Linked DNA regions of Saccharothrix espanaensis DSM 44229. Each later gene encodes a partner of the first gene's protein in a complex. Links are inferred from orthologs where the notes say so. Each region holds a gene or a part of one and is shown in the gene's direction. Other genes may lie near its edges.

Region 1 (14,829 bases):
CGAGACCGTGACGCGCACCGGCGCTCGGGTCGTCGGGCCTGTGCCGCTGCCCACTGAGAAGAACGTCTACTGCGTCATCCGCTCGCCGCACAAGTACAAGGACTCGCGCGAGCACTTCGAGATGCGCACGCACAAGCGTCTGATCGACATCCTCGACCCGACGCCGAAGACGGTGGACGCGCTCATGCGCATCGACCTGCCGGCGAGCGTCGACGTCAACATCCAGTAAGCGTTGGACGCGGAGAGTAACGAGACCAATGTCTGACAGGCAGGTTAAGGGCCTCCTGGGCACCAAGCTCGGAATGACTCAGGTCTTCGACGAGAACAACCGGATCGTGCCGGTCACCGTCGTCAAGGCAGAGCCGAACGTGGTCACCCAGATCCGGACCCAGGAGAACGACGGCTACTCGGCCGTGCAGTTGGCCTTCGGCGCGATCGACCCGCGCAAGGTCAAGAAGCCCGTCGCGGGCCACTACGCCAAGGCGGGCGTCACGCCCCGCCGGCAGTTGGCGGAGCTGCGCACCACGGACGCGTCCGAGTACCAGGTCGGCCAGGAAATCACCGCCGAGGTCTTCGAGGCCGGCGTGGTGGTCGACGTGGTCGGCACGAGCAAGGGCAAGGGCACCGCTGGTGTCATGAAGCGGCACGGCTTCCACGGCCTGGGCGCGAGCCACGGCACGCAGCGCAAGCACCGCTCGCCCGGCTCCATCGGTGGCTGCGCCACGCCCGGCCGCGTGTTCAAGGGCCTGCGCATGGCGGGCCGCATGGGCCACGTGCGCGTGACCACCCAGAACTTGAAGGTGCACCGGGTCGACGTCGAGTCGGGCCTGCTGCTCATCAAGGGCGCGGTGCCCGGTCCCAAGGGCGGCACCGTGTTCGTCAAGACCGCTGCGAAGGGTGGTGCCTGATCATGACGTCCGTTGAGGTCCGCACCCCGGACGGCAAGACCGACGGCAACGTCGAGCTGCCCCCGTCCGTCTTCGACGCGCAGGCGAACGTGGCCCTGCTGCACCAGGTCGTCGTGGCCCAGTTGGCCGCGGCCCGCCAGGGCACGCACTCCACGAAGACCCGCGGCGAGGTGTCCGGCGGTGGCAAGAAGCCGTATCGGCAGAAGGGCACCGGCCGGGCCCGCCAGGGTTCGACCCGCGCGCCCCAGTTCGCCGGTGGTGGCGTCGTGCACGGCCCCCAGCCGCGCGACTACAGCCAGCGCACCCCCAAGAAGATGAAGGCCGCCGCCCTGCGCGGTGCCCTCTCCGACCGGGCGCGCGCCGGCCAGGTCCACGTGGTGAGCGGCTTCGTCTCGGGTGACACCCCGTCGACGAAGACCGCCCGCAAGGTCCTGGAGTCGGTGACCGAGGCCCGTCGGGTGCTGGTCGTGCTGCTGCGCACCGAGGAAGTGTCGTGGGTCAGCCTGCGCAACCTCACGCACGTGCACATCATCGCCCCGGACCAGCTGAACACCTACGACGTGCTCGTCAACGACGACGTGGTGTTCACCAAGGACGCTCTGGACGTGTTCCTGGCGAGCAAGGCCCAGCAGGGCAAGGGCTCGGCCGAGGCGGTCGCCGGTTCGTCCGAAGTGGAGGACGAGAAGTGATCCCCGACCACAGGGACATCCTGCTCGCGCCGGTCATCTCCGAGAAGTCCTACGGGCTCCTGGAGGAGAACAAGTACACCTTCGTGGTGGCCCCCGGCTCGAACAAGACCCAGATCAAGATTGCCGTGGAGAAGGTCTTCGGCGTCAAGGTCGTCAGCGTCAACACGATCAACCGCCAGGGCAAGCGCAAGCGCACCCGGACGGGCTTCGGCAAGCGCAAGGACACCAAGCGCGCCATCGTGACGCTGTCCGCCGAGAGCAAGCCGATCGAGATCTTCGGCGGCCCGGCCGCCTGATGACGACGAGGACTGCGTAGAGATGGGCATTCGCAAGTACAAGCCGACGACCCCCGGTCGTCGCGGTGCGAGCGTCTCCGACTTCGCCGAGATCACTCGGACGACGCCGGAGAAGTCGCTGGTCCGCCCGCTGCACGGCCGTGGTGGCCGCAACGCGTCGGGCAAGATCACGACGCGGCACAAGGGTGGCGGCCACAAGCGGGCCTACCGCCTGATCGACTTCCGCCGCACGGACAAGGACGGCATCCCGGCCAAGGTCGCTCACATCGAGTACGACCCCAACCGGACCGCCCGCATCGCGCTGCTGCACTACGTCGACGGCGAGAAGCGCTACATCATCGCCCCGGCCAAGCTCCAGCAGGGTGACCGGATCGAGAACGGCCCCAAGGCCGACATCAAGCCGGGCAACAACCTGCCGCTGCGCAACATCCCGGTCGGCACGGTGATCCACGCGATCGAGCTCCGCCCCGGCGGCGGCGCGAAGATCGCGCGGTCGGCCGGCGCCAGCGTGCAGCTCGTGGCCAAGGACGGCCCGTACGCCCAGCTGCGGATGCCCTCGGGCGAGATCCGCAACGTGGACGTGCGCTGCCGCGCCACGGTCGGCGAGGTCGGCAACGCCGAGCACCAGAACATCAACTGGGGCAAGGCCGGCCGGATGCGCTGGAAGGGCCGCAAGCCCACCGTCCGCGGTGTGGCCATGAACCCGGTCGACCACCCGCACGGTGGTGGTGAGGGCAAGACCTCCGGTGGTCGCCACCCGGTGAACCCGGCAGGTAAGCCGGAAGGCCGTACTCGCCGCCGCAAGAAGCCAAGCGACAAGCTCATCGTCCGGCGTCGTCGCACCGGTAAGAAGCGCTGAGCAGGGAGGGAGTGAAGGATGCCTCGGAGCCTTAAGAAGGGCCCCTTCGTGGACGACCACCTGCTCAAGAAGGTGGACGTGCTCAACGAGTCGGGCAAGAAGACCGTGATCAAGACCTGGTCCCGCCGGTCGACGATCATCCCCGACATGCTGGGCCACACGATCGCGGTGCACGACGGCCGCAAGCACGTGCCGGTGTTCGTGACGGAGGCGATGGTCGGGCACAAGCTCGGCGAGTTCGCGCCGACCCGCACGTTCAAGGGCCACATCAAGGACGACCGGAAGTCGCGCCGCCGCTAGGGCGACGAACTAGAGGAAGAGCAAGGGGAAGCAGCGATGAACGCCCGTAACGAAGCCGAAGCGCCGGAGTTCCCGCGCGCCGTGGCTCGGGCTCGCTACGTCCGCGACACGCCGATGAAGGTGCGCCGCGTCGTCGAGCTCATCAGGGGCCGTAGCGCCAGCGAAGCCTTGGCCGTGCTCCAGTTCGCGCCTCAGGCGGCAAGTGAGCCGGTCCGCAAGGTGCTCGCGAGCGCCGTGGCCAACGCCGAGAACAACCTGTCCCTGGACCCCGACACCCTGTGGGTGTCGAAGGTCTACGTGGACGAGGGTCCGACCCTCAAGCGGTTCCGCCCCCGGGCACAGGGCCGTGCGTACCGGATCCGCAAGCGGACGAGCCACATCACCGTCGAGGTGGAGAGCCGTCCCAAGAAGACCAGCGCGAAGGCCGGCGCAGACTCCAGGAAGGGGGCTCGGTAGTGGGCCAGAAGATCAACCCACACGGCTTCCGACTCGGGATCACCACCGACTGGAAGTCCCGCTGGTACGCCGACAAGCAGTACGCCGAGTACGTGGCCGAGGATGTCAAGATCCGCAAGCTGCTCTCGAAGGGCATGGAGCGGGCCGGCATCTCCAAGGTGGAGATCGAGCGGACCCGCGACCGGGTTCGCGTCGACATCCACACCGCCCGGCCGGGCATCGTCATCGGCCGTCGCGGCGCGGAGGCCGACCGCATCCGCGGTGAGCTGGAGAAGCTCACCAAGAAGCAGGTGCAGCTCAACATCCTCGAGGTGAAGAGCCCCGAGTCGGACGCGCAGCTCGTCGCGCAGGGCGTGGCGGAGCAGCTGTCCAACCGCGTGGCGTTCCGCCGTGCGATGCGCAAGGCCATCCAGTCGGCCATGCGCTCGCCGCAGGTGAAGGGCATCCGCGTGCAGTGCGGTGGCCGCCTGGGCGGCGCCGAGATGTCCCGTTCGGAGCACTACCGCGACGGCCGCGTGCCGCTGCACACGCTTCGCGCCGACATCGACTACGGCTTCTTCGAGGCCCGCACCACGTTCGGCCGGATCGGCGTGAAGGTGTGGATCTACAAGGGTGACGTGGTCGGCGGCATCAACGCCAAGCGCGAGCGCGACGCCGCGCCCTCGGCCGAGCGGGCCCCGCGGCGCGACCGCGGCGACCGCCCGAACCGGGCGCGTCGTTCGGGCGCCAGCGGCACCACGGCGACGAGCACCGAGGCCGGCCGCGCAGCGGCCGAGGCCACGGACGCTCCGGTCGCGACCGAAGAGAAGACGGAGGGCTGAGTCGTGCTCATCCCGCGCAGGGTTAAGCACCGCAAGCAGCACCACCCCGGTCGGTCCGGTGCTGCCAAGGGCGGCACGAGGGTCACCTTCGGTGAGTTCGGCATCCAGGCCCTGGAGCCGGCTTACGTGACCAACCGGCAGATCGAGTCGGCTCGTATCGCGATCACGCGGCACATCCGCCGCGGTGGCAAGGTCTGGATCAACATCTTCCCGGACCGCCCGCTGACCAAGAAGCCGGCCGAGACCCGCATGGGTTCCGGCAAGGGTTCGCCGGAGTGGTGGGTCGCCAACGTCAAGCCGGGTCGGGTGCTCTTCGAGATGAGCTTCCCGAACGAGACGGTGGCTCGCGAGGCCCTTCGCCGCGCGATCCACAAGCTCCCGATGAAGTGCCGCATCGTTACGCGTGAGGGTGGTGAGTTCTGATGGCAGCGGGTACTACCGCCTCCGAGGTGCGTGAGCTCACCGAGGAAGAGCTCGTGCTGCGCCTGAGGGAGGCGAAGGAGGAGCTGTTCAACCTCCGCTTCCAGATGGCCACCGGGCAGCTGGACAACAACCGCCGGCTCCGCACGGTCCGGCACGAGATCGCCCGGATCTACACCGTGATGCGGGAGCGGGAGCTGGGTCTGTCGACCTCTCCCGACGCTGTTTCCACTGGTGAAGGTGCCGCATGAGCGAGAACGCTGAAGTGACTGAGACCCAGACTCGCAACGACCGCAAGGTCCGCGAGGGCTACGTCGTGTCCGACAAGATGGACAAGACGATCGTCGTCGCGCTGGAGGACCGGAAGAAGCACCGCCGGTACGCCAAGGTCCTGCGCTCCACCACCAAGGTGAAGGCGCACGACGAGCAGAACACCGCCGGCGTCGGCGACCGCGTCCTGCTCATGGAGACCCGGCCGCTGTCGGCCACCAAGCGCTGGCGCCTCGTCGAGATCCTCGAGAAGGCCAAGTAAAACCCAAGCGACCGAGCCCGCCAGGTCGGAAATCTGACGGGCCAGGAATGGTCAAGGAGTAGGTAAGTGATCCAGCAGGAGTCGCGGCTGCGCGTCGCCGACAACACCGGTGCGAAGGAGATCCTCTGCATCCGTGTTCTCGGTGGCTCGGGCCGCCGCTACGCGGGTATCGGGGACATCATCGTCGCCACGGTGAAGCAGGCCATCCCCGGTGCGAACGTGAAGAAGGGCGATGTGGTCAAGGCCGTCATCGTCCGCACCGTCAAGGAGAAGCGCCGTCCCGACGGCTCTTACATCCGGTTCGACGAGAACGCCGCGGTGCTCATCAAGAACGACAACGAGCCGCGCGGCACGCGCATCTTCGGCCCGGTGGGCCGCGAGCTGCGCGACAAGAAGTTCATGAAGATCATCTCGTTGGCCCCGGAGGTGCTCTGACCATGAAGGTGAAGAAGGGCGACACGGTCGTCGTCATCGCCGGTAAGGACAAGGGTGCGCGCGGCAAGGTCATCCAGGCCTACCCCGCCACCGACCGCGTCCTGGTCGAGGGCGTCAACCGGATCAAGAAGCACACCCGGATCACGCAGACCCAGCGCGGTGCGCAGTCGGGTGGCATCGTGACCCAGGAGGCCTCCATCCACGTGTCCAACGTGATGGTGGTCGACTCCGACGGCAAGCCGACCCGCGTGGGCTACCGGACGAACGACGAGGGCAAGCGAGTCCGCGTTTCCCGTCGTAACGGGAAGGACATCTGATGACCACGGTTGAGAAGATCACGCCTCGGCTGAAGACGCGCTACCGCGAGGAGATCGCCGCGGAGCTGCGCAAGCAGTTCGAGTACGCCAACGTCATGCAGACGCCCGGCGTGGTGAAGGTCGTCGTCAACATGGGTGTCGGCGACGCCGCCCGCGACGGCAAGCTGATCGAGGGTGCCGTCAAGGACCTGTCGATCATCACCGGCCAGCGTCCCGAGGTCCGCAAGGCTCGCAAGTCCATCGCGCAGTTCAAGCTCCGCGAGGGCATGCCGATCGGCGCGCGCGTCACGCTGCGCGGCGACCGCATGTGGGAGTTCCTGGACCGGCTGCTGACCATCGCGCTGCCGCGTATCCGTGACTTCCGCGGCCTGTCGCCGAAGCAGTTCGACGGCAACGGCAACTACACGTTCGGTCTCAACGAGCAGTCGATGTTCCACGAGATCGACCCGGACGCGATCGACCGTCCCCGTGGTATGGACATCACCGTGGTGACGACCGCGACCAACGACGACGAGGGCCGGGCGCTGCTGAAGCTCCTGGGCTTCCCGTTCAAGGAGAACTGAGAATGGCCAAGAAGGCGCTGGTCAACAAGGCCGCGGCCAAGCCGAAGTTCAAGGTGCGGGGTTACACCCGCTGCCAGCGTTGCGGTCGTCCGCACTCGGTGTTCCGCAAGTTCGGCCTGTGCCGGATCTGCCTGCGCGAGATGGCCCACCGCGGCGAGCTCCCCGGTGTGAGCAAGTCGAGCTGGTAGCACCAGCCCGGCGGCACACCTCTTTTCTGAACTCCACTTCGCTGTAGGCCCGCTCACGACCAGCCGGCCGCAAGGCCGGCTCGGACCCTGACTGGGGAACCGCAGCGAGAAAGGTTGACCAGGTCACCATGACGATGACCGACCCGATCGCAGACATGTTGACGCGTCTGCGGAACGCGAACTCGGCTTACCACGACAAGGTCGTGATGCCGCACTCGAAGTTGAAGGCCAACATCGCCGAGATCCTCAAGCGCGAGGGCTACATCGCGAGCTACCGCGATGAGCAGGGCGACGTTGCGAAGAACCTGGTGGTCGAGCTGAAGTACGGCCCGAACCGGGAGCGCAGCATCGCCGGTCTGCGTCGCGTGTCCAAGCCCGGTCTCCGGGTGTACGCGAAGTCGACCAACCTGCCGAAGGTCCTCGGTGGCCTGGGCGTGGCGATCATCTCGACCTCTGGCGGTCTGCTGACCGACCGTCAGGCCAACAAGCAGGGCGTGGGCGGAGAAGTCCTCGCCTACGTCTGGTGAGGAAGGGGGATTAGGTATGTCGCGCATCGGAAAGCTGCCGATCACCGTCCCTTCCGGGGTCGACGTGAACATCGCGGGCCAGGACGTCAACGTGAAGGGGCCCAAGGGCACCCTCTCGCTGACCATCGCTGAGCCGATCATCATCGAGAAGGTCGAGGACGGCACCCTCGAGGTGAAGCGTCCCAACGACGAGCGTCGCAGCCGTTCGCTCCACGGCCTGTCCCGCACCCTGGTGCAGAACATGGTCATCGGCGTGACCCAGGGCTACGAGAAGAAGATGGAAATCCACGGGGTCGGCTACCGCGTCGCGCTGAAGGGCTCCGACCTGGAGTTCGCGCTCGGCTACAGCCACCCGGTGAAGGTCGAGGCCCCCGCGGGCATCACCTTCGCGGTGGAGACCCCGACCCGGTTCTCCGTGTCGGGCATCGACAAGCAGCTCGTGGGCGAGGTCGCCGCGAACATCCGCAAGCTGCGCAAGCCCGACCCGTACAAGGGCAAGGGTGTGCGTTACGCAGGCGAGAAGATCCGCCGCAAGGTCGGAAAGACGGGTAAGTGACATGAGCGAGACTGCAACCGTGCCGTCCTCTTCTCGGCGCAAGCCGGTGGGCAAGGACATCTCGACCACCCGCCGCATCGCCAAGACCCGCCGTCACTTCCGCCTGCGCAAGAAGGTCAGCGGCACCGCCGAGCGTCCGCGCCTGGTCGTGCACCGGTCGTCGAAGCACATCACCGTGCAGATCATCGACGACCTCGCCGGCCACACCCTGGCGGCCGCCTCCTCGGTCGAGGCGGACGTCCGCGCGGTGGAGGGCGACAAGAAGGCCCGCGCCGCGAAGGTGGGCCAGCTCGCCGCGGCCCGTGCCAAGGACGCCGGCATCACCAAGGTCGTCTTCGACCGCGGTGGTAACGGGTACCACGGCCGGATCGCCGCCCTGGCCGACGCCGCCCGCGAGGCAGGGCTGGAGTTCTGACAATGCACAACATCCGAATTGAGAGGGACGCCTGATGCCAGGACGCACGCGTCGCGAAGGCGGCGGGGGCGAGCGCGGAGAGCGTCGCGACCGTCGTGACGGCGGCCGCGGCGGCGCGGCCCAGGAGAAGACCCCGCACCTGGAGCGCGTGGTTGCGATCAACCGCGTCTCCAAGGTCGTGAAGGGTGGTCGTCGCTTCAGCTTCACCGCTCTGGTCGTGGTCGGCGACGGCGACGGCATGGTCGGTGTCGGCTACGGCAAGGCCAAGGAAGTTCCGGCCGCGATCGCCAAGGGTGTGGAGGAGGCGAAGAAGAACTTCTTCCGCGTCCCCCGCATCGCGGGCACGATCCCCCACCCGGTCCAGGGCGAGAAGGCGGCGGGCGTCGTCCTGCTCCGCCCGGCCTCGGCCGGTACCGGCGTCATCGCCGGTGGCGCGGTCCGCGCGGTGCTCGAGTGCGCCGGTGTCCACGACGTGCTGAGCAAGTCGCTGGGCTCCGACAACGCGATCAACATCGTGCACGCCACCGTGGCGGCCCTGAAGGGTCTCCAGCGTCCGGAGGAAGTCGCGGCCCGCCGCGGTCTCCCCCTGGAGGACGTCGCTCCCGCCGGTATGCTCCGCGCTCGCGCAGGGGCGGTGTGATCCATGGCCCAGGTCAAGGTCACCCAGGTGAAGAGCAGCATCGGTACCAAGCACAACCACCGCGAGTCCCTGCGGACTCTGGGGTTGCGCAAGATCCGCCAGTCGGTGGTCCGTGAGGACACGCCGCAGGTGCGCGGCCTGATCCACGCCGTGCGCCACCTGGTGGTCGTCGAGGAGGTCCAGTCGTGACCATCAAGATCCATGACCTGCGTCCGGCCCCCGGCGCCAAGACCGCGAAGACCCGTGTCGGTCGCGGTGAGGGCTCCAAGGGCAAGACGGCCGGTCGAGGCACGAAGGGCACCGGCGCGCGGAAGAACGTCTCCCCGCGCTTCGAAGGTGGCCAGATGCCGCTGCACATGCGCCTGCCGAAGCTCAAGGGCTTCCGCAACCCGTTCCGCACCGAGTACCAGGTCGTGAACGTCGGCGACCTGGCCCGGGTGTTCCCGGACGGTGGCCGGGTCGACGTGGACGCACTGATCCACGCGGGCCTGGTGCGCAAGAACGAGCTGGTGAAGGTCCTCGGCAACGGCGACCTGAACGGCGTCAAGCTGGACGTCGTCGCCAACAAGTTCTCGGGCAGCGCCGTCGAGAAGATCGCGGCGGCTGGCGGCACCCACACGGTGCTCTGACCGCAAGCAACACCCGAAAGGCCCCCGAAGCCTCCCGCTTCGGGGGCCTTTCGCACAACAAAGAAGAACCCCCCACACCGCCACCGCACCCACCAGTGCGCGCAGCGCACAATCCACCTGCCGCGTCGTGTCATCCCCGTATGGCCCGCGCGCCAGCGAACCGCGCTTGGGCAGTGAGGGCAAGCACGCCCTTCGCTTGCCCTCACTGCCCAAGGGTGGTTGTCTCCGACCGGGCCATACGGGGATGACACGACACCCACCGCACCACCGCCGTCATCCTTGGCGGCTCGCCCGTCCGGCGAGGACACTTTTAGCTTGTTCCCCCAGGTCAACCCACCCGCAAAGCCACCCAGGCGCGGCCGCCGGCCCCCGATCACCATTATCCCACGCCCCACCGACAAACCCCGGAAGCGGTCCTTGAGCCGGCCCGCTGACCGGAACTCAGGAGCGCAGGGGAGCGGTCTTGCCCCCGCCGCCGTGCCTCCACTGCCCCGGCCGCTCCCGCCGGTTCGCCGCTCCCCGCCTACCCCGCAACCGCGCCGACCCGGAAACCCCCGCCCTCTGATCTCAGCGAGCCGGGCCTCGGGACCCGTCGGGCCGGGCAGGGCCGAGCCGGCAGGGCTGGCCCGCAGAAATCCCCCATTCGAGACCCCGTTCGCGCAGGGCGTAACCACCCATCCGTGAGGCGCGAAGCTCCGGCAAGTCTCGCCACTCCCCGTCACCCCCCACCACGGACGAACCGCTTGCTCCGCCACGCTGAAGAACTACCGTCCTCCACATGTGGCCGGCAGTCTTCTTCGGAGCGGCCGTGCTGGTCGCTCTGACTCCGGGGGCCAACAACCTCCTCGGCACGCACCACGCCGTGCACCACGGCCCCAGGACGGCCATCACCGCCCTCGTCGGCCGGTTGGCGGCGTTCGCGATCATGATCGCCGCCGTGGTGGCCGGGCTCGGGCCGATCCTCGCCGCGTCGACCACCGCCCTCACCGTGATCAAGTGGCTGGGCGTCGCCTACCTCGCCTACCTCGCCGCGCGCGTCTTCTTCACACCTACACACCGCGAAACCGCACCAAGACCGGGTCACCCGCTCCGCGAGGAGTTCCTCACCGCGATCACCAACCCGAAGGTGCTGTTGATCTTCACGGCCTTCGTCCCGCAGTTCGTGGACCCCGCCCGGGGCGACCCCGCCGCGCAGCTCGCGATGCTCGGACTCGTCTACCTGGCAGCGGAAACGCCGGCCGGCGCGGGTTGCGCGACCATCGGCGCGATCATCCGACGAGCCGACCTGACGGCCCGCGCCCGGCGTCGGCTCGACCAGGGCACCGGCACCCTGCTGCTCGGCATGGCGGGTCTGCTCGCCACCAGCGCGACCGGTCGAACTTGATCCGTTCGGGGGCTTGCGCACCGGCGTAGTCGATCAAGTACGAAGTGTGAAGGACGACTGGCTACGGCGATCAGCCTCGCGGCTGTTAAAGTCGCGGGCTGAACCCGGATGTCCTCCGGGTCGGTCGCGGCTACCCCGTCGCGTCCGCCACCACCGGTCACGGTCCAGCCCCGGCTGGCGGCCCGGCCGGGCCGGTGGAACCGCAGCTAGGACAGACGCAAGACTGTGCCCGCAAGACTGTGCCGGCAACACAGCCGGTACCGCAGGATGCCGACCCCGGCGGGGCGGCAACGCTGATGGAGGTTCGCGTGCTCGGCGCATTCCGCTCGGCTCTCGCGACGCCGGACCTACGGAAGAAGATCCTCTTCACGCTGGGGATCATCGTGGTGTACCGGTTGGGCGCGACCATGCCCGCGCCGGGCGTCTCCTTCAAAAACGTCCGCCAGTGCATCGACTCGGTCGACCAGCAGGGCATCTACTCGCTGATCAACCTGTTCAGCGGCGGCGCGCTCCTCAACTTGTCGATCTTCGCGCTGGGCATCATGCCCTACATCACCGCGAGCATCATCATCCAGCTCCTCACCGTGGTCATCCCGCGGTTCGAGCAGCTGAAGAAGGAAGGTCAGGCGGGTCAGGGCAAGCTGACCCAGTACACCCGCTACCTGACCATCGCGCTGGCGGTGCTCCAGTCGACCGGCATCATCGCGCTCGCGGTGCGCGGCCAGCTGTTCGCCAACTGCGAGGTCCCGGTCATCCCGGACCAGAGCGTGTGGAACCTGGTCGTCCTGGTCGTCACCATGACCGCCGGCACCAGCGTGATCATGTGGCTCGGTGAGATCATCACCGAGAAGGGGATCGGCAACGGCATGTCGCTGCTGATCTTCACCGGCATCGCGGCGCGCATCCCGGCCGAGGGCCAGATCATCTGGAGCCGCGGCGGCCTGACCTTCTTCCTGGTCTGCGTGGCGGCGCTGCTCATCATCGCCAGCGTCATCTACGTCGAGCAGGCCCAGCGCCGCATCCCGGTGCAGTACGCCAAGCGCATGATCGGCCGCCGGATGTACGGCGGCACCTCGACCTACCTGCCGCTCAAGGTGAACCAGGCCGGCGTCATCCCGGTCATCTTCGCCTCGTCGCTGCTCTACCTCCCCGACCTGGTCTCGCGGCTGACCGCCTCGACCGACGGGTCGGCGCCCGGCTGGTTCGCGACCTTCGTCGCGACGCACCTGGTGTCCCAGTCCAGCCCGGTGCACATCGCGCTGTACTTCCTGCTGATCGTCTTCTTCACGTACTTCTACGTCGGCATCACGTTCAACCCGGACGAGCGCGCGGACGAGATGAAGAAGTTCGGCGGGTTCATCCCGGGTATCCGACCGGGTCGACCCACCGCCGAGTACCTCCGCTTCGTCCTGGGGCGGATCACGCTGCCTGGCTCGATCTACCTGGGCATCGTCGCCATCCTGCCGAACTTCTTCCTGGACATCACCGACCAGGGTCAGAACCAGAACTTCCCGTTCGGCGGTACGGCGGTGCTGATCATGGTCGGCGTCGGCCTCGACACTGTGAAGCAGATCGAGAGCCAGCTCATGCAGCGCAATTACGAAGGGTTCCTCCGCTAGTGCGACTCGTTCTCGTCGGCCCGCCCGGAGCGGGCAAGGGCACGCAGGCCCAGGTCCTCAGCACCCAGCTCGGCGTGCCGCACATCTCCACCGGAGACCTCTTCCGCGCCCACATCAGCGGGCAGACCGAGCTCGGCCGGGAAGTCAAGAAGTACCTGGACGAAGGCAAGCTGGTGCCCGACTCGGTCACCATCGACATGGTGCGCGAGCGGCTCGCCGAGGAGGACACCGGCAACGGTTTCCTGCTCGACGGGTTCCCGCGCACCACGGCCCAGGCCGACGTGCTCACCGCCCTGCTGACGTCCACCGACCAACGCCTGGACGCCGTCCTCGAACTCGACGTCCCCGAGGACGTCGTCGTGGGCCGGCTGCTCGCGCGCGGTCGGGAGGACGACAAGGAGGACGTGATCCGGCACCGGCAGCAGGTCTACCGGTCGGAGACCGCCCCGCTGCTGGACTACTACCGGGACATCCTGCTGACGATCGACGCCGTGGGCTCGGTCGACGAGATCACCGAGCGCGCGCTCAAGGCGCTGCGCGCGAGCGAGTGAACGGACTGCTCGATGCTCTGCGCAACGCGTTGCCCGGCGGTCGCGACCGCATGATCGAGATCAAGAGCCGCGGCCAGCTGGAGGCCATGCGGGCCGCCGGCCTGGTCGTGGCGCGGGCCTTGGCGCTGCTCACCGAGCACGCCAAGGTCGGTGTGAGCACCGCCGAACTGGACGAGCTGGCCGAGCAGAGCATCCGCGACGCGGGTGCGGTGCCGAGCTTCAAGGGCTACCACGGGTTCCCGGCGAGCATCTGCGCCAGCGTCAACGAGCAGGTCGTCCACGGGATCCCGAGCAAGACCCAGGTCCTGGCCGAGGGCGACCTGATCTCGATCGACTGCGGCGCGATCCTGGACGGCTGGCACGGCGACTCCGCGGTCACCCTCGCGGTGGGCGCGGTGACCGAGGCCGAGGCCAAGCTGTCCGACGCCACCCGCGCGTCCATGCTGGCCGGGATCGAGGCCGCGCTGCCCGGTGGGCGGCTCAGCGACATCTCCTTCGCGATCGAGTCGGCGACCATCCTGGCCGGCGAGCGCGACGGCGTGGAGTACGGGATCGTCGACGGCTACGGCGGCCACGGCATCGGCACCAAGATGCACATGGACCCGTTCCTGCCGAACTACGGCAAGCCCGGCAAGGGCCCCCGGCTCAAGACCGGCATGGCGATCGCGATCGAGCCCATGCTGACCCTGGGCAGCGAGCGGACCGTGGAGCTGGACGACGGCTGGACCGTGATCACCGCGGACGGCTCGCGCGCCGCGCACTGGGAGCACAGCGTGGCGATCACGGCCGACGGTCCGTGGGTGCTCACCGCGCTGGAGGACTGACGTCGGGGTGGCACCACGGGCAAGCGTGGGGTTAGCCCCCTTCTTGTCGGGCGAAGATCACGCCACCATTGAGGGCGTGACGCAGCCTGTGCGGCCCGAGGACATGCGGGCCTCCGACGCCGAACGCGAACTCGTGCAGCAGTGGCTGCACCGGGCCCACGCGGACGGCAGCCTCGACCTGGCGGAGTTCGACCTCCGGGTGTCGCGCGCCTGGCAGGCCAAGACCCGCGGGGACCTGGCCCTGCTGACCGCCGACCTGCCGCGGACGGCGCTGACCCAGAGCCCCGTCCCGCGGCAGCCGACCCCGCCGCTGCCGGTCGTGGCCAAGCGCGGTGGCGGCCGGACGGCGATGAGGGTGCTCACCACCATCTGGTTGAGCGTCAGCGCGGTGAACTTCGCCCTGTGGCTGCTGGTGAGCCTGCTCGGCGGCGCGGGCTTCGTGCACCCGTGGTTCCTGTGGGTGGCGCTGCCGACCGGCTCGGTCCTGGGCGTGGTCTGGCTCGCGCTCGGCCGGGACAAGTGACGGACTTCCAGCGCAACGACCGCGCGCTCATCGCCCGGGAACTGGCCCAGGCGAGAGCGGACGGCAGGCTGACCGAGGCCGAGTACGAGCAGCGCATCCACCTGGTCGCGGCGGCGGACAGCTACGCCGAACTGGCCGCGCTCACCGCGGACCTGCCCCAGGACGCCGCCCCCGCCCCACCCGCCCGCCGGTCCAAGCGGCGGATGTACGCGCTGTTCCTGACCGTCCTCTCGGTCAACTTCCTGGTGTGGGCGATCATCAGCCTGAGCCTCGGCGAAGCCCTCCACCCCTGGTGGGTGTGGCTCCTCTTCTGGGGCCTCCTCCTGCTCGTCCTCCCTTGAGCTGCCCGCCCGCCCAGACGCCACGCCCGCCGCCAC
Region 2 (15,783 bases), 350 kb from region 1 along the record:
GGAGGAGATCACCTGGCAGCCCGCGCAGCCCGTGACGGGCGATCGCGAGGAGGTCCGGTGACCGCCGGGCGGGGTGCGACGAGAGCGGGGGAGGCCCGGTGAAGCGGCTGGTAGCGGTGGTGGCGTGCCTGGCGGCCCTGACGGGGTGCGCCGCCATCCCCACGCAGACGACGCCCATCGCGGTGAACCCGTCGGCCGGCAGCGCCACCGAGGCCGCCGCCCCGAAGCCCACCAAGGGCATCGACCCGCTGAGCCTGGTCCGCGAGTTCGTCAACGCCTCGGCGAACCCCGACGCCGACTACGCGGCGGCCAAGGCCTACCTGACCGAGGACGCCCGGAAGAACTGGGACACCAAGGTCACCCCGACCGTCATCGACACGACGTTCAACACCGTCCCCACCGGCGGCGGCGACCTGCCCGCGGACGCCAAGCACCGCACGGTGATGCTCCAGGGCAAGAACATCGGCTCGCTGGAGGTCGACAGCTCGTTCGTGCAGCGCGTCGGCGACCTCACGGCCCCGGTCGGCATCGAGGCCGACAAGGACGGCGAGTGGCGCATCTCCGACCCGCCGGACGGCATCTACGTGCCCCTGGTCGGCTTCCAGGCCAACTACCGGCGGGTCACCCTCTACTTCTACAACCCGGACTTCGGCGTCCTGGTGCCCGACCCGCGCTACGTCGTGGTCCCGCCGTCGACGTCCATCCCGCGCCGTGTGACCGAACTGCTGCTCAAGGGCCCCGCTGTGGGCCTGCGTGGCGCGTTGGCGACCGCGGTGCCCAACGGCGCGGCGCAGCGCAAGGACACCCACGAGGCGGACGACGGCGCGCTGGAAGTCGACCTGACCAAGGTCGGCGACCTCACCGCGCAGCTGCGCAAGCAGATCGTGGCCCAGGTGGTGAAGTCGCTGGCGGGCGTGACCAGCAGCCGGATCCGGATCCTGGTGGAGGGCGCGCCGATCTCGACCGACCAGATCGAGTGGCGGCCCGCCGACGTGCAGTCCGGCGAGGCCCTGATCACCCCCGACGCCGACCTCAGCGGCCTGGTGGCGACCGGCGGCCTGGTCCGCCGGCTGGCCAACGGCGAACCCGTCCGGGGCCCCGCCGGGACCGGCGAGTACCAGGTGGTCAGCGCCGCGCAGTCGCTCGACGGCACGGAACTGGCCGTGGTCAGCCGGGTCGACCCGAAGACCGTGCGGCTGCGGGTGGGCAACCTGGAGGAGGCGCTGGCCGCCGTGGACCTGCCCGCCTCGACGCTGACCCGGCCGACGTGGCTGCTCAGCGGCCGGCCGGGCGACCCCAGCCCGGAGGTGTGGACGGTCGCGGACGGCGCGAACGTGGTGCGGGTCAACAAGACCGACGCCGGGTGGACCGCGAACGCGGTGAACGCCTCCGAGCTGAGCCTGTTCGGCGGGATCACCGAGCTGCGGCTCTCGCGCGACGGCACGCGGGTCGCGGCCGTGGTCGGCGGGCGGCTCGTGGTGGCAGCGGTGGTGCGCGGGTCGGACTCGTCGGTCTCGCTGCGGCTGCCGCGCAACCTCCAGCCGACCGTCCTGGGCACGGCGACCATCGCGGTCGACTGGCTGGCGCAGGACGTGCTGGTGGCGAGCACGTCGCTGGCGTCCTGGCCGATCGCCAAGGTGAACATCGACGGGCTCAAGATCGAGCGCTACAACACCTCGAACCTGACCGTGCCGGTGAGCTCGGTGACCGCCGCGCCGGGCCGCAACGTGGTGGCCGTCGACCAGAGCGGGCTGTGGAGCGCGGGCGACGTCGGCGACGTGTGGCGGGCGAGCACCGCGGTGAAGGTCGAAACGGGCGCCCAGGCTTTCTATCCCGGCTGATTTCTGAGAGCCTGCCCCAGGGGGCTCTCAGTTCGGGATTCGCGCGCCCGAAAATTGTCGTACCCGGCCGGCACTCTCGATCACGTGCTGATCAACCTGCTGTTCCCGCCCCGTTGCGCCGGCTGTGGAGTCGAGGGTGCGCGCTGCTGCGCGCGGTGCCTCGCCGCGTTCGGCCCGCCCCGCCGGGTGCCCGTGCCGGGCAAAGGCCCACCGGTGTTCGCACTGGCCGATTACCGGGGTCCGGGTCGCGAACTCGTGCTCGCCCTCAAAGAGCGCGGCCGGCGTGACCTCGCGCCGGTGTTGGGCGCGCTCGTCGCGGCGGCCGTGCCGAAACTGCCGGGCTGTCCGGCGGGCTGCCGGAATTGGTGGCTGGTGCCCGCGCCGTCACGCCGCGCAGCCGTCCGCCGGCGCGGTGGTTCCCACTTGGTGGGAGTAGCGCGGTGCGCCGGCCTGCCGCTGGCCCGCGCGCTGGCCTTCGCGCCCGGCGTGGCCGACTCGGTGGGGCTCGACGCGGCGGCCCGGCGGGCCAACCTGGCGGGCCGCGTGCGGCTGGTCCGAGGGGGTCTCCCGCCGCCCGGAGCGGGCGTCGTGGTGCTGGACGACGTGGTCACGACGGGTGCGACGGCAGCCGCGTGCGTCTCGGCGTTGAAGATCGGCGGGTTCCGGGTACCGGCCGTCCTGACGCTGACGTCGACTCGCGGATCCCACCCACACGGGTGATTCTGATGGGGAACCCCGCGGGCCGTTCGTCCGTTGGCCGGATATGAGGTGCTTGCGGAGGCTGTTCGGCGCAGCCACCCAGCCGACGACTGTCGGCAGGTGGCTGGGTCGAACGGGTGAGTCTCCGTTCGCGCCCCAGTTCGCCGCGCCCGCCTGGCGCACTGCCGGTGCCCGTTTTTCGTCGCTGAGCGTCACGTCCGGAAAATCATGGAGTTCCCCCGCCCCGGGGGCTGTCGCAGCGGCGAATACCGGGCTAACGTGCACCGCTATCAGCGTTCCCGGCACGCGGGGAGGAGGCGAACAGCCCATGACCCTGGCGCCGGTGGAGCCCTGAGGACAACCCTCAGCGACAACTCGCGAAGGCGATCGCGGGACCGGTGCCGCAACGATCCGAAGCCATAGCTCGCAGCAACGCGAGGGAGGTCGTGTATGGACATCGTCGTTAAGGGCCGCAACGTCGAGGTGCCCGATCACTACCGGGTGCACGTCGTGGAGAAGTTGGCCAGGCTCGAGCGATACGACCGCAAGGTCATCCGCTTCGACGTGGAGCTTTTCCACGAGCCGAACCGCCGCCAGTCGAAGAACTGCCAGCGGGTCGAGATCACGGGCAAGGGACGTGGCCCGGTGATCCGGTCCGAGGCGTGTGCGGGCGACTTCTACGCCGCACTGGACTCGGCGGTCAGCAAGTTGGAGAACCGGCTGCGCCGCTCGCACGATCGCCGGCGGGTGCACCACGGGCGACGGGGCCCGACGTCGGTCGCCGAGGCGACCAGCGGACTCGCGGCACCACCCGTCCTCTCCGAGCAGGACGGACAGGCGCAGGGTTTGTGGCTCGGGCACACCGCAGTGCTCGAAGCCGCCCCGGACGCCGAACCGGCCTACGGGGGCATGGCGGAAGTGCCCGCGCAGCAACGGTGGGACGAGGACGCCGACGCCAACCTGCCCGGCCAGATCGTGCGCGAGAAAGAGCACACCGCCAAGCCGATGACCGTGGACCAGGCCCTCTACGAGATGGAGCTGGTCGGCCACGACTTCTACCTGTTCTCCGACGCGGACTGCGGTCGTCCGAGCGTCGTCTACCGCCGAAAGGGTTTCGACTACGGCGTGATCAGGCTGGCCTGAGGGAAGCCGGCCCCACCCCCAGACGTTCGCGGCTCCCCGGCGTCCTCTGCACGCCGGGGGCCGTGACCCGGATCCGCACCGCCGAGGTGCGGATCCGCGCCGACTCGGCAGGCAGCGCGCCCGGCTCACCACCGGACCGGCCCCACCACCGCGCCTGACCGACCGACGCCCCCCACCCAGGCACCCGTCCCGGGCACTCGACCCGGGCACCCGACCGACCACGGGCAACCCGACACCGGCTCGCCCGACCGCGCCCGGCCACCCGCACCGCGCAACACCGGCGGTACGCCGAACCAAGCCGCGCCCGGCCCGAGTCCGCGCAAGCGCCCACCGGCCTTCGACCTCCACCGCCGGCCCCACACCCGTGGCGACCACCGGCGTCCCGGACCGCATGCCCGCCGCCGGCGTCCACGACCCCCGTGCCCGCCGGCCGGCGTTGCCCCTTCCCACGACAAACCCGCCGCCGACGCGCCGGCACCGGTCAACTGGTAAGCGCGCCCTGCTCCCAGTCGTCCGAGCTTCGGCACCGACCTGCCCGCCCGGTGGTCCGAGCCGCACCGGCACCCACCGCACGCGCACGTGGTCGAACCCAGGATCAGCCCGGCCACCACCCCGTCCAGCGGTCGTGGCGACGCCCCCTGCCATCGAACACACCCATTTTCACCTGCGGCGATGGTGCCAACCGGAGGTAGGTGCCGGGCACTGCGGAGTCCACCTCCGGAGGGTCCGCAGGCCGGTCCGCGACCCGACGACGACCCGGCGGCGAACGCGGCGACGTGCGCGGAACCCAGGGCGACCCCGCCCGCCGCCGGGCGGGGTCGGCGGGGTCGTCACTCGGCGTTCCGCACCCCTTCCTACCTGTGTCTGTGCACACACCTTCACGACTTGCCTACGATGGCGGGTGGTGTGGGTTCGCCATGGCCGTGGCGAACCGCTGGAAGGCGCCCGTGCGCGGGCGCGTCGCGATGAGGTAATGAGGTCGACCCGAGATGGTGCTGTCCCGACTGCTCCGCGCCGGCGAAGGCAAGATGCTCAAGCGCCTGCGCAACATCGCAGCGCACATCAACAACCTCGAAGACGATGTCGTCGACCTCTCCGACGCGGAGCTGCGCGGCAAAACGGAGGAGTTCAAGAAGCGCTACGCCGACGGCGAGACGCTGGACGAGCTGCTCCCCGAGGCGTTCGCGGTGGTCCGGGAGGGCGCGAAGCGCACCCTGGGGCAGCGCCACTTCGACGTGCAGCTGATGGGCGGGGCGGCGCTGCACCTCGGCCAGATCTCCGAGATGCGCACCGGTGAGGGCAAGACCCTGACCTCGGTGCTGCCGTCCTACCTCAACGCCCTCGCGGGCGAGGGCGTGCACGTCGTCACGACCAACGACTACCTGGCCAAGCGCGACGCGGAGTGGATGGGCCGCATCCACCGCTTCCTCGGCCTCTCCGTCGGCGTGATCCTCTCCGAGATGACGCCCGAGCAGCGCCGGGCCGCCTACCACTCGGACATCACCTACGGCACGAACAACGAGTTCGGCTTCGACTACCTGCGCGACAACATGGCGTGGAGCCAGGACGAGATGGTCCAGCGCGGCCACTACTTCGCCGTGGTGGACGAGGTCGACTCGATCCTGATCGACGAGGCCCGCACGCCGCTGATCATCTCCGGCCCGGCCGACCAGTCGTCCCGCTGGTACGTCGAGTTCGCCCGGCTGGCCACCCGCATGAAGCGGGACGTCCACTACGAGGTGGACGAGCGCAAGCGCACGATCGGCGTGTCCGAGCAGGGCGTCCAGTACGTCGAGGACCAGCTCGGCATCGAGAACCTCTACGACTCCACCAACACGCCGCTGGTCGGGTACTTCCAGAACTCGATCAAGGCCAAGGAGCTGTTCACCAAGGACAAGGACTACATCGTCCGCAACGGTGAAGTCATGATCGTCGACGAGTTCACCGGCCGCGTGCTGGCGGGCCGGCGCTACAACGAGGGCATGCACCAGGCCATCGAGGCCAAGGAGGGCGTGGAGATCAAGGCGGAGAACCAGACCCTCGCCACGATCACCCTGCAGAACTACTTCCGGCTCTACGCCAAGCTCGGCGGCATGACCGGTACCGCCGAGACCGAGGCGGCCGAGTTCCACCAGACCTACAAGCTCGGCGTCGTGCCGATCCCGACCAACCGGCCGATGCAGCGCCAGGACCAGCCCGACCTGGTCTACAAGACCGAGGAGGCGAAGTTCGAGGCGGTCGCCGAGGACATCCTCGAACGGCACGAGAAGGGCCAGCCGGTCCTGGTCGGCACGACCAGCGTCGAGCGCTCCGAGTACCTGTCGAAGCTGCTGGTGCAGAAGGGCGTGCCGCACGAGGTGCTCAACGCCAAGCACCACGACCGCGAGGCGCTGATCATCGCCAAGGCCGGCCGCAAGGGCGCGGTCACCGTCGCCACGAACATGGCCGGCCGCGGTACCGACATCGTGCTGGGCGGCAACCCGGACATCATCGCCGACCACGAGCTGCGCGAGCGCGGCCTCGACCCGGTGGCGAACCCGGAGGAGTACGAGACCGCCTGGTCGAAGCTGATCGAGGAGATCGGCAACGAGGTCAAGGCCGAGGCCGAAGAGGTCCGCGCGGCGGGCGGCCTGTACGTGCTGGGCACCGAGCGGCACGAGTCGCGGCGCATCGACAACCAGCTGCGCGGTCGGTCCGGCCGGCAGGGCGACCCGGGCGAGTCGCGGTTCTACCTGTCCCTCAAGGACGAGCTGATGCGCCGCTTCAACGCGGCCATGGTCGAGAACGTGATGACCCGCCTGCGGGTGCCCGACGACGTGCCGATCGAGCACAAGATGGTCACCCGGGCGATCCGGTCCGCCCAGACCCAGGTCGAGCAGCAGAACTTCGAGATCCGCAAGAACGTCCTCAAGTACGACGAGGTCATGAACGAGCAGCGCAAGGTGATCTACGCCGAGCGGCACCGCGTGCTGGCCGGTGAAGACCTGCGCGAGCAGGTCGAGCACATGATCACCGGCGTGGTCGGCGACTACGTGGACGGCGCGACCGCCGACGGGTACGCCGAGGACTGGGACCTCGACAAGCTGTGGACGGCGCTCAAGACGCTGTACCCGATCACCCTGGACCACAAGGCGCTGCTGGAGTCCGACGACGAGGACCTCACCAAGGAGTCCTTGAAGGCGAAGCTCCAGGAGGACGCGCTGGCCGCGTACGAGGCGCGCGAGGCCGACATCGACGGCCGGGTGGGTCCGGGCGCGATGCGCGAGCTGGAGCGCCGCGTGCTGCTGTCCGTGCTGGACCGCAAGTGGCGCGAGCACCTCTACGAGATGGACTACCTGAAGGAAGGCATCGGCCTGCGCGCCATGGCGCAGCGCGACCCGCTGATCGAGTACCAGCGGGAGGGCTTCGACATGTTCAACGGCATGCTCGAAGCGCTGCGCGAGGAGATCGTGGGCTTCCTGTTCAACCTCCAGGTCGAGGCGGCCGAGCCGGAGCCCGCTCCCGAGCCGCCGGTGCAGGTGTCCCTCGCGGCCGGTGCCGGCCCGCTGACCGGCAGCCGGGCCCGCGCCCGCGCCGCCGCCGCGGCCGCCGCGCAGGACTCGCCGCCGCAGGACGCGCCCGCCGGCCCCGCGCTGGCGCAGCTGTCCAGCGGTGACGCGATCCCGCCCGCGCTGCGCGGCAAGGGCCTGGACCAGCGGGGCGGCCAGCAGGGCCTGACCTACAGCGGTCCGTCCGAGAGCGGTGACGCCGAGACCAGCGGCGAGGCGCAGCAGGGTGGTACCGGCGGTCAGGGCGGCGGCACCCGCAAGGAACGCCGTGCGGCGGCCCGTGCGCAGGAGAAGGCGAACCGCAAGGGCCCGCGCCAGTAGGGCTGTTCGGTGCCGAATGCCGTCGGGCCTCCGGGTCCGGCGGCATTCGCACGTCTGCCGGCGGACGTGCGATCGAGGAACCGGTCAGGGCAGGACGTGGAACTCGGTGCAGCGCCACTGGTCGCCGGTCCACTCGATCCGCGCGGCCAGCGCGCGGACCCGGCCACCCCGGTTGACCAGCACGCCGCACAGCTCGACGGCCTGCGCCGCGGTCGGGCACAGCCGGGTCGCGCCCAGCCGCACGGTCCGCGGCACGGCCACCGCCCGTCCCACCCCGACCGCCGCCGGCGCGGCGAGCACCCGGGCCACCTGGCGGCGGGGCCGCCGCCCGGCCACGGCCTCGACCACCACCGCGAGCAGCCGGCGGGCCCGGCGGTGGGCGGTGGACGTGCGGGCGCGCAGCACGCGCACCGGGGATGACATGCTGAACAGAGCCGGCGCGGGTCGGCGGGGTACCGGGATCACCTGGTGGAGGTGGGTGTGCGCGGTCTGGTGCTGGACTTCGGCGGGGTGCTCACCGATCACGGTGACGCCGCCGGCGACGAGCCGCCGCTGGTCACGGCCGCCCGGCAGGCCCGCCGGCACGGCCTGCGGACCGCGATCCTGTCCAACGCGGACGGCCTGTGGGCCCCGCCCGAGCGGTGGCGCGACCTGTTCGACGCGGTGGTCACCTCCGGCGAGGCCGGCTGCGCCAAACCGGACCGGCGGATCTACCTGCTGGTCGCCGAGCGGCTGGGCCTGGACCCGGGCAGCTGCGTGTTCGTCGACGACCTCGCGGTGAACGTCCGGGGCGCGGCGGCGGTCGGCATGGTCGGTGTGCACCACCGGTCGGTGCACGCCACGCTGGAGGAGCTCGAAGTGCTGTTGGAGTTCCCCCTGCGGGGTTAGCCGGTGACCGTCCGCTGCGGTCCGACCACCCGTGCGGAGGGTTGTCCGTCCCCGCGCTGCGACCTGCCTTCGATCCGGTTGGAATGGAAGGACAGTTCCACAGCGTGGCCAACGGGGAGTTCTTTCGGTGTTCCGCCGCTTCGGGACGGCGCGGCGATACCTCGGGTGGTGGCGTACTGCGAAGCCGGTATCGGCCCGGGTGAGACCGGCAACGTCGCCCCGCACCGGGTTCGCGGCGCCGAGGCGGAGACACCGGGGGCGGATCGGGACGGCGCGCGCCGGGCAGCACGTGCCCGGACGACTGCGACGTCGGGTCGCCCGCAGTGAAGCGGCGCGGGTGTCGGAGTGGCCCTCCGGCGCCCGCGCCGCAGCTGGTCCGGTCAGCCGTGCCGGCGGACCACCTCGAAGCACAGCACCGCCGCCGCACTGGCCACGTTCAACGACTCGACGCCCGCCGCCATCGGGATGGACAGCCACCCGGTGACGTGCGGCCGCACGTCGTCGGAGATGCCGTCGGTCTCGCTGCCCAGCACGTACACCGCGCGTTCGGGCAGGTCGGCGCTGAAGATCGTCTCCCGCGCGCCCGCGTCCAGCGCGTACACCGGGTACCCGGCGGCGGTCAGCTCGGCCGCCGCCTCGCCCGCCGTGGCGCACTTCAGGACCGGAGCCCGGAACGCCACCCCGGCGGACGCCTTGACCACCAGCGGGTCGATCGAGGCGACGCCCCGGCGCGGCACGACGATCCCGTCCATGCCGGCGGCGGTCGCGGTGCGCAGGATCATGCCGACGTTCGCGGGCGTGGTGATGCCGTCGAGCAGCAGGATCCGCGCCGGGCGGTGCTCCAGCGCGTGCGCGAGCGGCAGCATCCGGGGCGCGACCACGTCGGCGAGCACGCCCTGGTCGTGCCGCCCGTTGCCGGCCAGCACCTTGACCCGCTGCGCGGTCGCCCGCTGCACCCGCACCCCGCGCCGGCTCGCCGCGTCGAGGATCTCCTTCGCCGCCGGCCCACGCGCCCCTTCGGCGAGCAGCACCTTGTCGACTTCCAGCCGGGCGTCGTCAAGGGCTTCCAACACCGGCTTGCGGCCGTACACGGTGACAAACCGATCCTTCGGCGAGATCTCCACTGTGTCATCTTGCCCCGACTCCGTCGGGGCGGCGTGACCGCCTGAAGTCGGCCCATCGCGCCGTCTTCCACCCCGATCGAAGAGCGTGATCGGGGTGGAAGGCGGCGCGACAGTCCGACGCGGCCACGCGTGTGTGGGGGTGGGGTGGGACGAGGGTGGGGGCGGGGGGTGCACCCGTTTGGGGCTTGTTTCCGAGCTGTCAATCATGATGATCGTCACATGACCCCGCGCAACGAGGCGCACCGTCTGCTGGCCAGCGGCCGGGAGGCGGACGTCTACCTGCGGTCGGACGGCCTGCTGCTCAAGCGCAGCCGGGCCGGGCGCGACCTGGAGCCCGAGGCGCTGTTGATGCGCTACCTGCACGCGCGCGGCATCCCGGTGCCCAGGGTGCACGACGTCGACGGCGGCGACCTGGTCATGGAGTACGTGCCGGGCCCGCGCATGTCGCAGGAACTCGACGCCAAGCCGTGGCGCGCCGGTCAGCTCGGCCGGGAACTGGCCGACCTGCACCGCTGCCTGGACTCGGTGGCCGCGCCCGACTTCCTGCCCGGCGAGGGCTGCCTGCTGCACCTCGACCTGCACCCCGGCAACGTCGTGCTCGGCCCGGCCGGGCCGGTGGTGGTCGACTGGGCGTCGGCGCAGCGCGGCGACCGCCGGGTGGACGTGGCGCTGAGCTGGCTGACGATCGCGGTGGCCCCGCTGCGGCCGTTCAAGCGGCTGGCCCGGTCCCGGCTGGTGCGCGGGTTCCTGTCCGGCGTGGACCGCGAGGCGCGCCGCGCCATGCCCGCCGCCGCGGAGATCCGGCTGGCCCGGCACTCCCGCGACCCGATCGAGGTCAGAGCCGTGCGCAAGCTCGTGGAGAGTTGCAGCGACTAGCCTGGCAGCCATGCCCGACCGCCTGTCCGCGCTGGACGCCTCGTTCCTGTACCTGGAGGACTCCACGACGCCGATGCACGTCGGCGGGGTCGCGGTGTTCCGCCGGCCGAAGGCGGGCTTCGACTACGACGGCCTGGTCGACCTGATCGACCAGCGGCTGGCCCTGGTGCCGCGCTACCGGCAGAAGGTCGTGCACGTGCCGGGCCGGCTCGCCCGGCCGGTCTGGGTGGACGACCCGGACTTCGACGTCACCTACCACGTGCGCCGGTCCGCGCTGCCCAGACCGGGCACCGACCAGCAGCTGCACGACCTGGTGGCCCGGCTGATGTCGCGCCCGCTGGACCACACCCGGCCGCTGTGGGAGATCTACCTGGTCGAGGGCCTGGCCCGGAACCGGTCCGCGGTGATCACCAAGACCCACCAGGCGATGGTGGACGGCATCGGCGCGCCGGAGATCGGCCAGGTCATCCTGGACGTGTCGGCCACGCCCCGGCGGCCGGTCGAGGCGCTGTGGATGCCCCAGCCCGAGCCCAGCGGCCTGCAACTGGTCGCCGACGCCGTGGCCGAGGTCGTGCAGCGGCCCGGCGAGCTGGTGGAGAACGTCCGCAGCGCGGCGATGGACACCGTGGCCACGGTCCGCAAGGTCGCCGGCGCGCTGGGCGGGCTCGCGTCGGCCGTGCGCACCGCCGCCACGCCCGCGCCCGGCAGCCCGCTGAACGTCCGGATCTCGCCGCAGCGCCGCTTCGCGGTGGCCCGCACGCGGCTCGACGAGTTCCGCGCCATCCGCCGCGCGCACGGCGGCACGGTGAACGACGGCGTGCTGGCCGTGCTGTCCGGCGCGCTGCGCAACTGGCTGCTCTCCCGGGGCGAGGTGGTCACCGGGCAGACCACCATGCGGGCGATGGCCCCGCTGTCGATCCGCGACGAGGACACGAACGGCAGCCAGGTCTCGGCCTACCTGGTCGACCTGCCGGTCGGCGAGCCCAACCCGGTGGTGCGGCTGCACCACGTCAGCCACGCCATGCGCGCCCACCAGGAGTCCGGCCAGCAGGTCGCGGCGCAGACCCTGGTGAAGTTTTCCGGGTTCGCGCCGCCGACCCTGCACGCCCTGGGCGCGCGGGCGGCCAGCTCGTTCTCCCGGCGGCTGTTCAACGTGGTGGTGACCAACGTGCCGGGCCCCCAGGTGCCGCTGTACGCGGTGGGGGCGAAGATGACCGAGATGTTCCCGGTCGTGCCCCTGGCCAAGAGCCAGGCGCTGTCGATCGGCGTCACCTCGTACGACGGTGGTGTGTACTTCGGCCTCAACGCCGACCGGGACGCGATGTCCGACGTGGACGTCCTGGCGGCGATGGTCGAGGAGTCCGTGGAGGAACTGATGGGAACGGTGTCTCAATGAGGGTGTACCTCCCGGCGACCGTCGCGATGCTGCGCGACCTGGTGGAGCGCGGCGAGTTCGCGCCGGTGGGCGGCACGGGCTTCGCGCTGACCCCGGCGCTGCGCGAGTCCTACGCGACCGGCGACACCGAGGAGCTGGAGTACTCGGCGATGCTGGACGCGGCGCGCGCGTCGCTGCGGCTGCTGTCCAACGAGGACAAGCCGGTGCCGCGCCGGGCGGTCGTCTCGGTCGACGTGGAGGACGTGAAGCTCCGCCCGGACCTGGACTTCTCGGTGGTCAAGATCGCCGGCCCCATCCCGTTCAAGCAGATCGCGGCGATCCACCTGGACACCTCGGACGCCGAGGACGCGGTCGCGGAAGCCGTCGAGGTGGTGGACGCGGCGGACCTGGGCGACTCGGACGCCGAGTTCGCCCTGGGCGAGGCCGAGGACCACGAACTCGCCTGGTACGCGGCCCAGGAACTCCCGTTCGTCCTGGAACTCATGTAACGAGTTCACATTCCCGGCGCGGGCTCCCAGAGCTCGATGCGGTTGCCCTCCGGGTCGACCACCCAGCCGAAGCGGCCGAACTCCGAGTCCTCGGTCTGCGGCAGCACCTCGACGCCCCGCTCGCGCAGCCTGCCCAGCAGCGCGTGCAGGTCGTCGACGCGCAGGTTCAGCATCGCCCGCTGACCCGGCTCGCCGAAGTACTCGGTGTCGTTCGCGAACAGCGCGAACGTCGTCGTCTCCTCCCGCACCCAGTGGAAGGTCACCGCGCCGTGCTCGCTCATCGGCACGCCGAGGTTCGCCCGATACCACTCCGCCAACCGCACCGGGTTGCGGGCACGCAGGAACACCCCGCCGATGCCGGTCACTTTCGCCACGGCTGCGCACCGTACTACCGCGTGCCACGATGACCACATGGACGCGGTCACCTCGGTACCCGATCCGGCGAACGAACCGGTTCGGGGGTACGCACCCGGCAGTCCCGAACGCGAGTCCCTGCAACGCCGCGTCGCCGAACTCGAGGGCGAGCGGCACGAGCTGACCCAGACGATCGACGGCGTGCGGCGGATGGCCGGCGGCGACCCCGTCGACGTCGTCCAGCCCCACGACCACCGGCACGTCCTGGGCGTCACCGGCAACGCCACGCACGAGGACGTCGCCGACGCCGTGCGGGCCGCCCGCCGGGCCGCGCCGGGCTGGCGGGAGCTGCCCTTCGACGCCCGCGCCGCGATCCTGCTCAAGGCCGCCGACCTGCTGGCCGGGCCGTGGCGGGACACGCTCAACGCGGCCACGGTCCTCGGCCAGTCCAAGTCCGCCCAGCAGGCCGAGATCGACGCCGCGTGCGAGCTGATCGACTTCCTCCGGTTCAACGTGCACTTCGCCCGCCGGCTGCTCGCCGAGCAGCCCGAGTCGAGCCCCGGCGTGTGGAACCGGTTCGACCACCGCGCGCTGGACGGGTTCGTCGTCGCGATCACCCCGTTCAACTTCACCGCGATCGCCGGCAACCTGCCGCTGGCGCCCGCGCTGATGGGCAACACGGTCGTCTGGAAGCCGTCGGTGACCCAGCAGCTCGCCGCGCACCACACGATGCTGCTGCTGGAGGAGGCCGGCCTGCCGCCGGGCGTGATCAACCTGGTCACCGGCGACGGGCGCGCGGTGTCCGCGGTGGCGATGACCGACCCGCACTTCGCCGGGCTGCACTTCACCGGGTCCACGAACACGTTCAAAGCGCTGTGGCGCACCATGTCCGACAACCTGGACACGTACCGCTCGTACCCCCGGATCGTCGGCGAGACCGGCGGCAAGGACTTCGTGGTCGCGCACCCGTCGGCCGACCCGGCGGCGCTGGTGACCGGGCTGGTGCGCGGCGCGTTCGAGTACCAGGGCCAGAAGTGCTCGGCGGCGTCGCGCGCCTACGTCGCCCGTTCGGTGTGGACCGGGATCCGGGACGAGCTCGCGGACGTCACGAACTCCTTGACCTACGGCGATGTCAGGGACTTCGCGAACTTCGGCGGCGCGGTGATCGACGCCCGCGCGTTCGCCAAGCACAAGGCGGCGCTGGAGGCGGCGCACGCGGAGTCGGGCATCGAGGTGCTGGCCGGCGGCACGTGCGACGACGAGGTCGGGTACTTCGTGCGGCCCACCGTGCTGGTCGGGACCGATCCGACGAACGAGGTCTTCACCACCGAGTACTTCGGGCCGATCCTGTCCGTCCACGTCTACGAGGACGACCGGTTCGACGACGTGCTGGAGCTGGTCGACCAGTCCTCGCCCTACGCGCTGACCGGCGCGGTGTTCGCCACCGACCGCGCGGCGGTCGAGCGGGCCGGGCGGGCGCTGCGGTTCGCGGCGGGCAACTTCTACGTCAACGACAAGCCGACCGGCGCCGTGGTGGGGCAGCAGCCGTTCGGCGGCGCGCGGGCGTCGGGCACCAACGACAAGGCGGGCTCGATCTTCAACCTGCAACGCTGGATCAGCCCGCGGTCGATCAAGGAGACGTTCGTGCCGCCCACCGATCACCGGTACCCGCACATGGGCGCGGCCACGCCGGAGTAGGTTCCGTGGCAGGACATCCCGCCACGGAACAGGACTCCCGATGGACCCCGTCACGCTGATCGCCGGAGCGGTCATCGCCATGGCCGCCTTCGGCCTGGGCAACCTGACCGGCCGCCGGCGCACGCCGACCGGCCCGCCGCGCGCGATCTGCGAGGGCTGCGAGCACGGCCTGTCGTTCCACGACGAGCACGGCAAGTGCCACGGCACCACCAAGGCCAGGGCCAAGTACGTCGGCGAGCACACCACGCCGTGCACGTGCGTGCAGTACGTCGGCGAGATCCCCGCCGAACGCATCCTCGCGAGCTTCACCCCGCCCCGGCCGCTCGACAAGCCGTGAGCGCCAGGAGCCGGTCGAGGCTCGGATCACGGCCCGCACCGTTCCGGGACGTCGCGCCATCCTGACCCGGTGCGGAACAGAGCGCAACGCGCCACCCCCGTGTTCCACCCCGGCACGCCAGCGGCCCGCACCAAGATCCGAGCCCCGAACAGCTCCTAGTCGTACTCCTCGAACTTGCCGCGCGACTCCAGCAGCCGGCGCAGCGAGGCGAGCCGGCCCGGTGACGCCTCGCCGGTGCCGACCAGCTCGTCCAGCATGCAGTCCGGGTCCTCGGGTGCGCCCAGGTGGCCGCAGCCGGACGGGCACTCCTCGGCCATCGCCCTCATGCCCGGGAACGCGCCGACGATGTCGTCCGGCGTGATGTGCGCCAGCCCGAACGACCGGATGCCCGGCGTGTCGACGGCCCAGCCGCCCTCGGGCAGCGGCAGCGCCACCGCCTGGGTCGAGGTGTGCCGGCCCTTGCCGACGCCGCTGACCACGCCCACCGCCCGGTTCGCGTCCGGCACCAGCCGGTTGACCAGGGTCGACTTGCCGACCCCGGAGTGGCCGATCAGCGCGGACAGCCGGTGCACCAGGCGTTGGCGCAGCTCGTCGGGGTCCTGGTCGGAGCGGGTCACCACCACCGGCAGGTCCAGCTCCGCGTAGGCGGCGAGCAGCTCGTCCGGCGAGGCCAGGTCGGACTTCGTCAAGCACAGCAGCGGTTCCAGCCCGCCCGCGTACGCGGCCACCAGGCACCGGTCGATGAACCCCCGGCGCGGCTGGGGGTCGGCCAGCGCCGACACGATCACCAGCTGCTCGGCGTTGGCCACCACCACCCGCTCGAACGGGTCGGTGTCGTCGGCCGTGCGCCGCAGCACCGACCGGCGGTCGTTGACCCGCACGATGCGCGCCAACGTGTCCGGCTGCCCGGACGTGTCCCCGACCAGCCCGATCCGGTCGCCCACCACGACCGGGGTGCGGCCCATCTCGCGGGCCCGCATCGCGATCACGAGGCGGTTCGGGTCGTCGTCCACGGCGCACGTCCACCGCCCCCGGTCCACCCCGACCACCATCGCGGTCACCGCGTCGGC

What was found.
Region 2: the proteins of secY (region 1) and secA are in contact, whole or in part, in a crystal structure (PDB 3DIN), measured with the Thermotoga maritima proteins. The link is inferred for Saccharothrix espanaensis DSM 44229 from one-to-one orthologs. Residues at the interface, in WP_004081795.1 of Thermotoga maritima: Glu108, Gly109, Glu110, Glu111, Ala236, Glu237, Arg238, Arg239, Ile240, Thr241, Ile242, Gln243, Tyr244, Ala245, Arg246, Arg247, Val248, Thr249, Gly250, Arg251, Arg252, Val253, Tyr254, Gly256, Ala257, Ser258, Thr259, Tyr260, Leu261, Pro262; in WP_004082002.1 of Thermotoga maritima: Glu261, Ala262, Arg263, Lys300, Ala301, Arg302, Thr303, Ile304, Ile305, Leu323, Tyr324, Asp325, Pro326, Val329, Ser330, Tyr333, Ile336, Lys340, Phe345, Val349, Glu363, Phe364, Tyr374, Ser375, Gly376, Gly377, Glu393, Ile395, Thr482, Ser483.

The regions. Positions count from the first base shown.
Region 1 is NC_019673.1:8,741,247-8,756,075, reverse strand. What follows is about bases 10,574-13,398. They hold secY (preprotein translocase subunit SecY), read left to right. Parts: upstream 10,574-11,243; coding sequence 11,244-12,554; downstream 12,555-13,398. Other genes in these bases: map (type I methionyl aminopeptidase), read left to right, coding at 13,156-13,398; BN6_RS38295 (adenylate kinase), read left to right, coding at 12,554-13,105; BN6_RS38305 (LysE family translocator), read left to right, coding at 10,574-10,935. Also shown: rpsJ (30S ribosomal protein S10), read left to right, coding at 1-229; rplC (50S ribosomal protein L3), read left to right, coding at 258-908; rplD (50S ribosomal protein L4), read left to right, coding at 911-1,597; rplW (50S ribosomal protein L23), read left to right, coding at 1,594-1,893; rplB (50S ribosomal protein L2), read left to right, coding at 1,916-2,752; rpsS (30S ribosomal protein S19), read left to right, coding at 2,771-3,052; rplV (50S ribosomal protein L22), read left to right, coding at 3,089-3,508; rpsC (30S ribosomal protein S3), read left to right, coding at 3,508-4,329; rplP (50S ribosomal protein L16), read left to right, coding at 4,333-4,752; rpmC (50S ribosomal protein L29), read left to right, coding at 4,752-5,000; rpsQ (30S ribosomal protein S17), read left to right, coding at 4,997-5,281; rplN (50S ribosomal protein L14), read left to right, coding at 5,348-5,716; rplX (50S ribosomal protein L24), read left to right, coding at 5,719-6,033; rplE (50S ribosomal protein L5), read left to right, coding at 6,033-6,596; BN6_RS38340 (type Z 30S ribosomal protein S14), read left to right, coding at 6,599-6,784; rpsH (30S ribosomal protein S8), read left to right, coding at 6,913-7,311; and 9 more genes. UniProt on the Escherichia coli protein: The central subunit of the protein translocation channel SecYEG. Consists of two halves formed by TMs 1-5 and 6-10.
Region 2 is NC_019673.1:8,381,948-8,397,730, reverse strand. Bases 4,369-7,752 are described here. They hold secA (preprotein translocase subunit SecA), read left to right. Parts: upstream 4,369-4,672; coding sequence 4,673-7,552; downstream 7,553-7,752. Other genes in these bases: BN6_RS36700 (Rv3235 family protein), read right to left, coding at 7,637-7,752. Also shown: MtrAB system histidine kinase MtrB, read left to right, coding at 1-61; BN6_RS36720 (LpqB family beta-propeller domain-containing protein), read left to right, coding at 99-1,841; BN6_RS36715 (ComF family protein), read left to right, coding at 1,926-2,561; hpf (ribosome hibernation-promoting factor, HPF/YfiA family), read left to right, coding at 2,991-3,683; more of BN6_RS36700, read right to left, coding at 7,753-7,975; BN6_RS36695 (HAD-IA family hydrolase), read left to right, coding at 8,033-8,440; BN6_RS36690 (TrmH family RNA methyltransferase), read right to left, coding at 8,821-9,564; BN6_RS36685 (phosphotransferase), read left to right, coding at 9,784-10,440; BN6_RS36680 (WS/DGAT/MGAT family O-acyltransferase), read left to right, coding at 10,451-11,836; BN6_RS36675 (DUF6912 family protein), read left to right, coding at 11,833-12,324; BN6_RS36670 (VOC family protein), read right to left, coding at 12,330-12,698; pruA (L-glutamate gamma-semialdehyde dehydrogenase), read left to right, coding at 12,736-14,376; BN6_RS36660 (hypothetical protein), read left to right, coding at 14,417-14,713; rsgA (ribosome small subunit-dependent GTPase A), read right to left, coding at 14,869-15,783. UniProt on the Escherichia coli protein: Required for protein export, interacts with the SecYEG preprotein conducting channel.